Regions from separate parts of the Clostridium sp. BNL1100 genome, predicted to be linked through region 2. Evidence: predicted binding sites of a transcription regulator. Region 2 holds the regulator's gene; the other holds the start of a gene.
What was found. Region 2 encodes Rex, which represses fermentation and respiration genes when NADH is low (regulators of the CRP and FNR family bind a similar motif). Its sites were predicted from a motif close to ATTGTTAANNNNTTAACAAT; they were not measured.
Positions count from the first base shown of each region.

Region 1 (5,807 bases), 740 kb from region 2:
CAAAATCCTGTTTGCTTGTAAAAGGTACATAAACCTTTAACCTATAGCCTTTGTCGGTTTTTTCAAAGGTCTCGCTCTCTACCTTCCTGCTGACCTCAAATATGTTTTTGTCTTGCAGGGAATCCTTCACTATCCTATTAAGTCCCTCTATCCCATTTATGTCTACCTCATACCATTTAATTTTATAGGTTGGGATATTGTAAAAAGCAGCCTCAAGCTCATTGAGATAATTTTCTTGAATTAGCTTCCATCTATCAAAGAATTTGTTATCTATATCCTCAGGAATTATACGGTTAACGTACAAGCCGTCAACATTAAAGTTGTACAAGTTCATGTACATATAATTTCTCTTTGTTTCCTCTACTACCATTTTTTCAGGAATTGTAACGAGCCTGATACTACATACATCCCGGTCCTTCAGCAGTCCCTGTAACTCTCCTAATTTTACGTAAAGCTTTTCAATATCATTCATGGCCTTCGAATCAGGCATATCAAGCTTGAATGCTGCCTTTGAAATAGGTCTTAAAACCTTCATTGCCACCTTGCCTATCGGGAACAGCTTTTCCATATACCACGAAAACAGTTCCGGGAATTTTAAAAGTGACAGGGTTTCTCCGGTTGGAGCACAATCCACTATAATCAAGTCATAATCCCCGGTGTCATACACTTCCTTGATACGAAGCAGTGAAAACAACTCTTCGATGCCCGGAAATACTACAATATCCTCAAAAGTCTCAGTATCTTTCTCACTCTTAAATGTCATCATATTTTTAAACGTAGCCGAAATATGCTCATAGTGCCTATTCATTTCATAATTTGAGTCGATTTCCAAGCAATCGAGGTTTTCCATGATTTCAACCGGGTCTTCTCTCACTTCCGTCATAAATATGTCACTGAGGTTGTGTGCCATGTCAGTACTCACAAGAAGGGTTTTCTTTCCGGCTCCCGCAGCCTTTACCGCATGTGCTGCTGCAGTGCTTGTTTTTCCAACCCCTCCCTTGCCTGTAAAAATAATTATTCTACCCATATTCATACCTCCTATATTTCTTATTATGAATTATTCTTATTGCGAAGTATTTATTTAAAAAATAGTCTTGCAGTTCACCTTAACAATAAGGATTCCGCAAGTAACTTTATAAAAAGCTTTGACTATTCAATTATTATTCGTTTAACTCTTTTTTCTGTCTTATCATTATGCCCGGCAGGTGATTTGTCGTTCTTCAATACCGAAGCTACCTTTCTGAAAATACTCAATGCTGCTTTTTTTTCATCATCAGACAGTGTTTTAACTACCTCTTCAAAATAGTGAGATATCGTTCTTTTTTCCTGCTCTATAAAATCCTCTGCCTCTTTTGTAAGAACGATATTGACAACTCTTCTGTCCTCCTTGTCCCGCAGTCTCTCTACCATGAGCTTTTTTTCAAGCCTGGCTATTACACCTGTGGCAGTATTGAGTGGTGCACTTATATATTCAGCGATTTCAGTCATGTTAGCTTTTTTGTTTCTATATAGAAGCAGCAGGGCAAGTATCTCATTTTTCGAGTAATCCAAAAAAACGCTACTCCACTTATCGGGAAAAAACAAAAACTTCAGTCCGTCAATATATTCAAAAATTATTGTCTCAAGTCCCAATTCTTTTTTACTTGTCATAAAAGTCTCCTATATACTTCTTTCAACGAAGTATATTATTATTCTATCCCCGAAGTATTTTATTGTCAATATGAATAGAAAATAAATTTTAATATTTAAATTAGTCCTAAACAAAAACCCGGTGGCCTACGCCTCCGGGTTTTTATCTATTTATTAAATAAATAATTTATAAATTAAGCCTTCAATCTAGCTTCAAGATCAGCAAGCTGCTTCTTCAATTCAGCAGGAACCTTATTTATGTCATAAGTCTCATAGTGAGCTTTGATTGACTCAACTTCGTTGAGCCATTCGTCCTTCTTAACCTTGAGAAGTTCTTTCATGTCTTCAGCTGAAACGTTCAGACCTTCAACATCGATAGCGTCTTCAGTAGGCATGTAGCCGATTTCAGTCTTAACAGCCTTACCTTCGCCTGATACTCTTTCACAAATCCACTTGAGAACACGGCTGTTTTCACCATATCCTGGCCACAACCATTTTCCGTTCTCATCTTTACGGAACCAGTTAACATAGAATATCTTTGGAAGCTTATCTTCTGTGCTAGCTGCACCAACATCCAACCAGTGTTGTAAATAGTCATTTACATTGTAGCCGATGAATGGAAGCATTGCGAATGGGTCACGACGAACCTGTCCGATTTTGTCGGAGATAGCTGCTGCAGTGATTTCTGAACCCATGATTGAACCAAGGAATACACCATGGTTCCAGTTAAAGCTTTCGTGTACCAATGGAATAGTACTTGGACGACGTCCACCTATCAATATAGCTGATATTGGCACTCCTGCAGGATCTTCCCACTCAGAAGCTACAACAGGGCACTGATTTGCAGGTGCTGTGAAACGAGCATTTGGATGAGCTGCTGGAGTTTCTGAACCTGGAGCCCAATCTTTTCCGTGCCAATCAATTAAGTGAGCAGGAGCATCTACTCCCATACCTTCCCACCAAATATCTCCATCGTCAGTTACACCAACGTTAGTGAAGATAGTGTTCTTTTCAATGCTGTGCATAGCATTTGGATTTGAATCCATTGATGTACCAGGAGCAACACCGAAGAAGCCTGCTTCAGGATTGATAGCATACAATCTTCCGTCTTTTCCGAACTTCATCCAAGCTATATCATCACCGATTGTTTCAACTTTCCATCCTGGAATTGTAGGAACAAGCATAGCCAGGTTAGTCTTACCGCAAGCACTTGGGAAAGCACCGCAGATATATTTAACATTACCCTTAGGATCAGTAAGCTTGAGGATAAGCATATGCTCAGCCAGCCAGCCTTCTTCACGTGCAATAACTGATGCTATACGAAGAGCGAAACACTTCTTACCAAGCAAAGCGTTTCCGCCGTATCCTGAACCGAAGGACCAGATAGTCTTTTCTTCTGGGAAATGGCTGATGTATTTCTTTTCGATTGGAGCGCAAGGCCATTTTGTATCTTTTTCGCCTTCTGCTAAAGGAGCTCCTACTGAGTGCAAGCAAGGTACGAATTCTCCGTTACCGAGTGTTTCCAATACTTTTGTTCCTATACGAGTCATTATTCTCATGTTAACAACAACGTATGGGCTGTCAGTAAGTTCAACACCGATTTTTGATATTGGTGAACCTATAGGTCCCATTGAGAAAGGAATTACATACATTGTTCTTCCCTTCATGCAACCTTTGTAAAGTTCCTTCATAGTATCTTTCAATTCATCAGGATTAATCCAGTTGTTAGTTGGTCCAGCTTCTTCTTTTGACTTTGAAGCAATATATGTTCTGTTCTCAACACGGGCAACGTCAGAAGGATCACTGTTGAAAGAGTAACATCCAGGACGTTTTTCAGGATTTAAAGGTTTAGCCAATCCAGAATCCACCATCTCTTTTAAAAGACGATCGTTTTCTTCCTGAGAACCATCACACCAGTAAATCTGGTCTGGTTGACACATGTCGGCAATTTCTTTAACCCAAGCTTCTAATTTCTTGTTTGTAGTCATTATAATTCTCCCTTCAATTTATAAAAAATATACTGCTATCAATGAGTAGTATTTGTGATTAACACGGTACTATTCAGTATTTCAGGTAAGCAAATTATTTGATAATTTTTTCACTAACAATCTTAACATACAGTAGTATAAATTTCAACATATGTTTTTGTCACATTTTTATTTTTTCATGGAAATATGCAACTTTTAAATTTAAATACTTCATGTATATATATTCATACATAAGTATAATTATATATTTTTTGGTTTTTGCGTCAGTAAATTCAAGGCCTGCAGCTAATATATATATGTTTTTAATTACATACAATGTAATTTACTGGTTTCTAAAACGAAGTGTTTCAACTGTACATATTGCATGACACACCTGGCTAAAGTGGTTATTTTTAGTTAATAGGTTTAGCAATATTGCTAGTATTAGCATATTCTGAAATATAATACCCAAGTTATTGAAAGGTGGAGTGCTTTTTGTGTGCAAAAATTATTAACTATTATGCCTGCGCAAACTCATCGAAGGGATTTGTAAATTACTTGGACGATAATATTAATTATCTGGACAGACTTTTTATTCTTAAAGGAGGTCCTGCTACCGGGAAATCTACCCTTATGAAAAGGCTCGGCAAGGAGTGGTACAACAGAGGTTTTGACGTAGAGTACATTCATTCCCCTTGCGACAATAGCTCTGTAGATGGTATTATTCTTCCTTCCTTGGGAATAGGCGTTGTAGACGGAACATTTCCTCACGTGGTAGAACCTAGAGCCCCGGGGGCAATTGAAGAGTACATAAACCTTGGAACTGCTTGGGACAGCAAAAAGTTAATTCCTCTAAAAGACGAGATTCTTAAAATTAATAAACAAATAGCCATGTGTTATGAAAGTGCCTATAAGCTCTTCTCACAGGCCCTAAATGTTCACGATGAGTGGGAAAAGATATACATTTCAAATATTGACTTTAACAAAATGAATGAAATTACTCAAGAGACTATCAATACAATAATCGGTAATAACTTTCAAGACAAACAGGCCAGTGTTAAGAACAGATTCTTCGGAGGTGCTACCCCTAAAGGGTCTGTAGATTTCGTTATGGATCTTACCTCCGATATGTCAAACAGATATTTTATTAAGGGCAGACCCGGCTCGGGAAAATCCACGATGCTGAAAAAAATTGCCCAATCCGCTCAGGACAGAGGATTTGATGTAGAGATATATCACTGTGGCTTTGATCCTGACAGTCTTGATATGGTTATTATCAGAGAATTGTCCGCAGCTGTATTTGACAGTACTGCTCCTCATGAGTATTTTCCTTCCAAGGATACCGATAGAATCATTGATGTGTACTCCTATGCCATTAAACCAGGAACTGATGAGGAGTTTAAGACACAGCTTGAGGATATCGCCTCCGGCTACAAAGGGATAATCCGCGAAGGTACGCACTATCTTTCCAAAGCTAAAGATCTTAACGATGACCTTGAAAACATATACATAGATGCAATTGATTATGACATAGTTGATAAAATCAATCATGATTTAAGGCTTAAAATAGACGATTACTTTTTCAGTATGGCATAAGATAATAGATAAGGCACCCGGCTGATATTTCACACTTACACAGGCCGGGTGCCTCTATTTTAAAGTTCCAGCAAAAACTGATAGATTTTATCCAAAACTGTAGGAATATTTTCATGTCCGTAATCAGGATAAATCAGCATTTGTTTTTTGGAAGTTATTTTATTATAAGCGGAGAACTGTGTTGAAGGCGGACATATATTATCCATCAGTCCCACACCCATCAAGACCTCCCCTTTTATATGTTTGACAAGGTATTGTAAATCTATATACCCCAGCTTCTCGAACACTTCATCTTCCCTCTCATGAAGTGGGTCAAAGAATCGGAAATAATCCCTGATATCGTTGTAGGCATCCTTTGCCAGATCCATTTCCCAAACCCTTTTGTAGTCACACAGGAACGGATAGACTGGTGCAAGCTTCTTTATACGAGGTTCTAATGATGCACATGCAAGCGTCAAAGCTCCTCCCTGAGAAAATCCCATAGCCCCTACTCTGTTCTCATCAACCTCCGGCATTGACATTACAACTTTAGCCAGTTGAGCAGTATCCAGAAATACGTGTCTGAAAAGCATATTTTCAGGCTTATCATCCAGTCCCCTCATTATATGCCCGTGG
Region 1 covers NC_016791.1:235,410-241,216, reverse strand. The annotation lists gene CLO1100_RS01085 (ArsA family ATPase) at 1-1,027, opposite strand, end outside; gene CLO1100_RS01080 (MarR family transcriptional regulator) at 1,150-1,650, opposite strand; gene CLO1100_RS01075 (phosphoenolpyruvate carboxykinase (GTP)) at 1,824-3,617, opposite strand; gene CLO1100_RS01070 (PRK06851 family protein) at 4,092-5,192, shown strand; gene CLO1100_RS01065 (acetylxylan esterase) at 5,252-5,807, opposite strand, start outside.
Region 1: CLO1100_RS01075 (phosphoenolpyruvate carboxykinase (GTP)) is a predicted target of Rex. The motif match lies at 3,715-3,734, and genes of this name have one in related genera.

Region 2 (5,807 bases):
ACTACGTAAAACAAAAGGCAGTAAACCGTGAGATTCAAGAAAAACACTATATACAGCAGCAAAAGGAAATAGCCCGTCAGGAAGCCTATATAGAGCAGCAGAGAAGGTGGAACAGGGAAAGAAATATAATTGCTGCCGAAAGCCGTCAGAAGGCACTGGACAGGATGGAAAAGGTAGAAAAGCCAAGCGACTTGCCATCTACTATCAGGATAAAATTCAGACAGACAATTGCAAGCGGTAATGATGTTCTGGACGTAGAGGGTGTTTCAAAGTCATTTGACAATAAGGAGCTTTTTAAAAATGTCAGCTTTAAAGTTAAAAAAGCTGAAAGGGTATTTCTGCTTGGGCCTAACGGTTGCGGAAAATCAACACTTTTAAAAATACTTGCAGGAAGGCTTCAGGCATCCTCCGGCAGATACAGCTATGGGGCAAAGGTCAACCTTGGCTACTACGATCAGGAAATGTCTGATTTGAACGAAAACAATACGGTTCTCGATGAGGTGTGGAGTGTAGACCAGAAGCTAATACAGTCAGAAGTCAGAACGGCACTGGGTGCGTTTCTGTTCACAGGTGAAGATGTGTTCAAGAAGATATCCGTTCTAAGTGGCGGTGAAAAGAGCAGGGTTGCAATGCTCAAGTTGATTTTCTCGGATTCCAACTTTATAATCCTTGATGAGCCTACAAACCATCTGGATATAAATTCAAGGGAAATCTTAGAGGATGCCCTAAGTAGCTATGAGGGAACTCTTTTGGTTGTTTCCCATGACAGATATTTTATAGACAAACTGGCCACAAGAATTATTGATATAGGGACAACTCCTGCAATAGACTGTTTTGGAAACTATACTTATTTTACCGAACATTACAAAAAGAATGTTGCTTCGGTACGAAAAGAGCAGCCTGTAATTTCAGAGGCAAAACAGAGCCATATTGCTACAAAAGAAGAACGTAGCAGGATACGTAAGCTTGAGAAACAGCTTTCCGACACTGAAAAGGCAATAGAGAAAACTGAAACCCGTTTGAAAGAGTTAGAAGAAGAGATGGTCAGGTTTGCCACCGACCATGAGAAGCTTCTGGATTTGAATGAGGAACAGCAGCAGGCACAGCATAAGCTTGAAGAGTTGTATGAAGTGTGGTCTGAGGTTACAGAGCAGCTGGAAGCATAAAAACCATTAAAAAAACACGCAGCCAATTTGATCTGCGTGTTTTTAAGTATCTTTTTAATCAGAAATTAATTCAATTGCGTAGTGTGAGTTCTCACGGGCTTTACTTATAAGGCCTTCCACGGAGCTTTCCAAAACAGCCTTAATCGGTTCACGATTCTGCAGGACATTATCAATTTTTGAGCGCAAACGTTCAAAAGTGATTTCCTTGACATTTCCGGCAGATGGTTGATTAATATATTCCAAAAAGCCGTCAACCTTTGGCTGATAACTGATTCCCATAAAGGGGACTTTCAAATAAGCCGCAAAAATTAAAGCATGAAGCCTCATGGACACCATGATGTCCATTTTATGTATTACGGAGAATGTTTCAGGAACAGTGTGATTATTGCTTATAATATAATTTTTAGTTTTCATTTTTGCGATTATGTTTTTAATAGTCAATATGTCAACATTGTATTCCATTGGGATAAATACAGGTTCAAGGCCATATTTGTTAAAAACGTAATCTGCAGCTTCTGCAATAGCCTGCTCATATTTAACATGCTGTTGTTCTTCCAAACCGGGACATCTTCGTACTGAGAACCCTGCATATTTTTTATCAGGGGACAACCCCGAAAAATTGCGGCTGTCATTAAGTTCATCAGGGTTAATATTGACGGCAAAAGCCGCATCAGCCGTCAAAGCAATTTTAGGCCCCGTAATACCCATTTTTTTAAGTTCATTCAATGAAAATCTTTCTCTTACAGTAATTACATCAGCCATATTCAATATTTTACGAGAATGTTCTGTATTACCTGATTTATTTATTGGGCCAATCCCATTTGCGTAAAACATTATTTTTAGCTTTAGCTTTTTTGCAAGCCATGCTGTTCCGAGATAAAACATCAGGGAGCGTGAGCTTGTACTATCCTGAATTATATTACCTCCGCCGTATACAAAAAGTTTAGCCTTTTTCATTGATGAATAGACCTTGAACATATTCTTCCTGTTTATGGCGCTTACCCCATAATTGCGGGCAGTTTCTACAGGATTCCTGGAGAGGGCAAGGATAGATATGCCGGGCTTTTGTTCTTTGAGATTGTCAACAATTGACCTGAGCATTGCATCATCCCCAATATTGCCAAAACCATAGTAACCTGACACGATTACGTCATATTTTTTTCCCTTGGACTTATTTAAAACGTCATTTTGTATCTCTGTATAGATTTCAAGCTGAGTTTTGCACATGGCATCCAGAGAGAAGTTCTTATATGCCTTTTCATAAATCCTTTTTCCGAATTCTATTCGTCTTTCATGGTCTAATGACAGCTCCAGAAGATATTCGGCAAGAGTATTATAATCAAGTGGTTCAAAAAGGTAACCATTCACTGAGGAATCTATAAGGTCAGGAATTCCTCCAACCCTGCTGCTTACAGTAGCCTTGGAAAAGCGAGCGCCCTCTAAAATAGAATATGGAAAACCCTCACTTATAGAGGTTAATACACTTATGTCAATGATACTCATTAATTCGTAGGGGTCATTGAGCCAACCGAGAAAAAATACATTGTTTTCCAGACCCAGTTGATGACATCGGGTGGTAAGAGACTTATAATCTTCTCCGTCTCCCCCTATAAGGAATTTTACGTTAGGATTCTTCTCAACAACCAGCTTTGCTGCCTCCAAAAGAGTACTTATGCCCTTAACAGGGGTCAATCTAGCAGCTATTCCTACAAGTATATCGTTTTTATTTAATTGAATTCCGAATTTTAAAGCAAATTCTTCCCTTGAATAGTCATTGAGCTTTTTATCAAAATCTATTCCGTTAAGAATTGTATATATTGAATTTGTGTCAAATCCTCTGTCTATAAGCATTTTTCTGAAAGCAGAGGTAACTACAATATAATAATCCAGACTGTGAAGTACCCATGAATTGAATAACCCTATAGAAAGCCTTTTAGGCAGACTTTGGAGATAATCAAGTTTATAGTCGCTGTGCATTGTTGTTATTACCGGTATATGGCAGGCTTTTTTAATAGCGTAGGCAAAAATATTTGCCTTGGCACCATGTGAATGAATAATATCAAAGTTATTCTTTTTTACAAACTGTATTGCGTTACGTATATCTGTAATTATATTTGAGGACTTTATAACTTTTACGTTTATTCCCATTGCACGGGCTTCATCTGCAAAGGCTCCAGGTCTTAGACTAAGAAGAGTAACATCTATATGGGAAGTAAGTTCCTTTACAAGTGACAGGACATGTACTTTAGCGCCTCCAACATCCCCTCCGCCAATTAAGTGCAAAACCTTCATTAAAATTTCTCCTTTAAAAATCTTTTGTAAATGACACAAGTACTATTTTATCACAATTAACAGTATGACACTAACCTATTTTCTATAATCAACAAGTATATAAATAAGTATAAAGCCTGAATAATATGGTAAAATAACTAAGGAGAAATGTAGCAACAGAGGGTAGAGCCTTGATATTGACAATAAAATAACAAAGATGATATAATACGAACACTAATAATTATGAGGTGAAGATTTTAATGGCTTCAAAGAAAATTTCCATGGCTGTAATAAAAAGACTTCCCCGTTATCATAGATACTTGAATTATTTACTTGAACTTGGTATTAAGAGAGTGTCTTCTAAAGAGCTAAGTAGCCGTATGGGAATAACTGCTTCCCAGATAAGACAGGACTTAAATTGCTTTGGCGGTTTCGGACAGCAGGGATATGGATACAATGTAGAGTCTTTATATAATGAGATAGGTAATATACTGGGTATTAACAAGACATTTTATTGTATTATAATTGGTGCCGGAAATATGGGACAGGCATTATCCAATTATGAAAACTTTATAAAAAGAGGATTCAAAGTAATCGGAATTTTCGATGTTAATCCTGAAGTAATAGGGAAAAAACTCAAAAATCTTGAGGTTATGAATCTTGATTTACTTGAGGAGTTTATACTACATAACCCTGTTGATATTGCAATGCTTTGTGTTCCGTACAGGGAGACAGCCACCGTTGCTGACAGAGTTGCTCGGTTGGGGGTAAAGGGATTGTGGAACTTCTCACCTATGGATTTAAAAATTCCATACGATGTAATAGTGGAAAACGTACATCTGAGTGACAGCCTTATGGTGCTTGGATATAAACTCAATGACAAGTTTGAAAGAGAATAATAAGAAAGCCGGCATTTTTAATATGCCGGCTTTTGTGTGTCCTAAAACATCTAATCTTTTCTGAATACCATGTATGAAGAAGCTTTTAGGATTTCAAAAGCTTTATCCGTGTTTGCCTGATCAGATAGGGTGATTTTAAGGCATCCCTGCTCATACTCACGGCTGTTGGATACATTTATATTTTTAATGTTTATTCCGCTATTGCCCAGCAGAGTTGCTATTTTACCAATAATTCCGGGCTCATCTGTAACATCTACAATCAGCTCGAAGTTTTTTGGGAGCAACCCAGTAGCAGTATTGGAAAAACCATCCCTGAAGGCTTTAGCATTATCAAAAAAACTATATATTTCTTTATTTTCACTTGATTTGATATTGTCTATCATATCGTTAACTATAAGTTTAAAATCCTCTAAAAGCTTTACAACAACAGGCCCATTGCTTATAACCACGTCCTCCCACATGGAAGGATTTGAAGATGCAATTCTGGTAATATCCTTGAACCCTCCTGCCGCAAGAAGCTTTACTAGGCCTTGACTATTTTCATTATTTTTAGCAAGAGACACCAATGCGGAAGCTATGATATGAGGTACATGGCTTATGCATCCTGTGACTGTATCGTGCTCTCGGGAGGAAACCACTATAGGTAGGGCTCCTATCATCCTAAGAAATTTTTCCAATGTGCTTATGGCATCTTCACTGGAACTCTTTGTCGGTGTCAGAACATAGTAGGCATTTTCAAACATATGAGCAATTGAATTTATATAGCCTGATTTTTCTGTTCCGGCCATAGGGTGTCCTCCTACAAATAGGGGAGGGTTTGCAAGTCCATCAATGTAATTGAACAATTCTCCCTTGGTACTGGCTACATCCGTCAAAATGCTGCCTTTTTTTATTTTAGAGGATAATTCATTTACATATTCTATGGTTTTGCTGACCGGAGTACAAATGAAAATGATATCAGAATTCCAAATCTCTTCACAGCAATTATTAAAACCCTTGTTTAAAACTCCTTCTTTTTCAGCCACTCTAAGGGACTCAGTACAGTTGTCAACTGCATATATTTTTAAATCCGTAAACTCGTGCCTGAACGCCTTGGCTAATGAACCACCAATAAGTCCGAGGCCAATAATAGATATACTTTTAACATCCATAGTTAAACTCTCTCTCCAGGATTGGTGCAAGCTTACTTATGTCTTTGCAAAGTGAATCAAATTCGGATGGCTTTAACTGCTGTGCTGCATCAGATAAAGCACACATTGGGTTCGGGTGTACTTCAACTATAAGGCCGTCGGCACCTGCTGCTATAGCAGCTCTGGATAGCGGAATTACATATTTTGACTTTCCGGCAGCATGGCTGGGGTCAACGATTACAGGCAGATGACTCATATTTTTAACTACAGGGACAGCACTTAAATCAAGTGTGTTCCTTGTAGCTGTTTCAAAGGTTCTGATACCTCTTTCACAAAGGACA
Region 2 covers NC_016791.1:4,104,711-4,110,517, reverse strand. The annotation lists gene CLO1100_RS17540 (ABC-F family ATP-binding cassette domain-containing protein) at 1-1,166, shown strand, start outside; gene csaB (polysaccharide pyruvyl transferase CsaB) at 1,221-3,458, opposite strand; gene CLO1100_RS17530 (redox-sensing transcriptional repressor Rex) at 3,698-4,336, shown strand; gene CLO1100_RS17525 (prephenate dehydrogenase) at 4,387-5,487, opposite strand; gene aroF (3-deoxy-7-phosphoheptulonate synthase) at 5,477-5,807, opposite strand, start outside.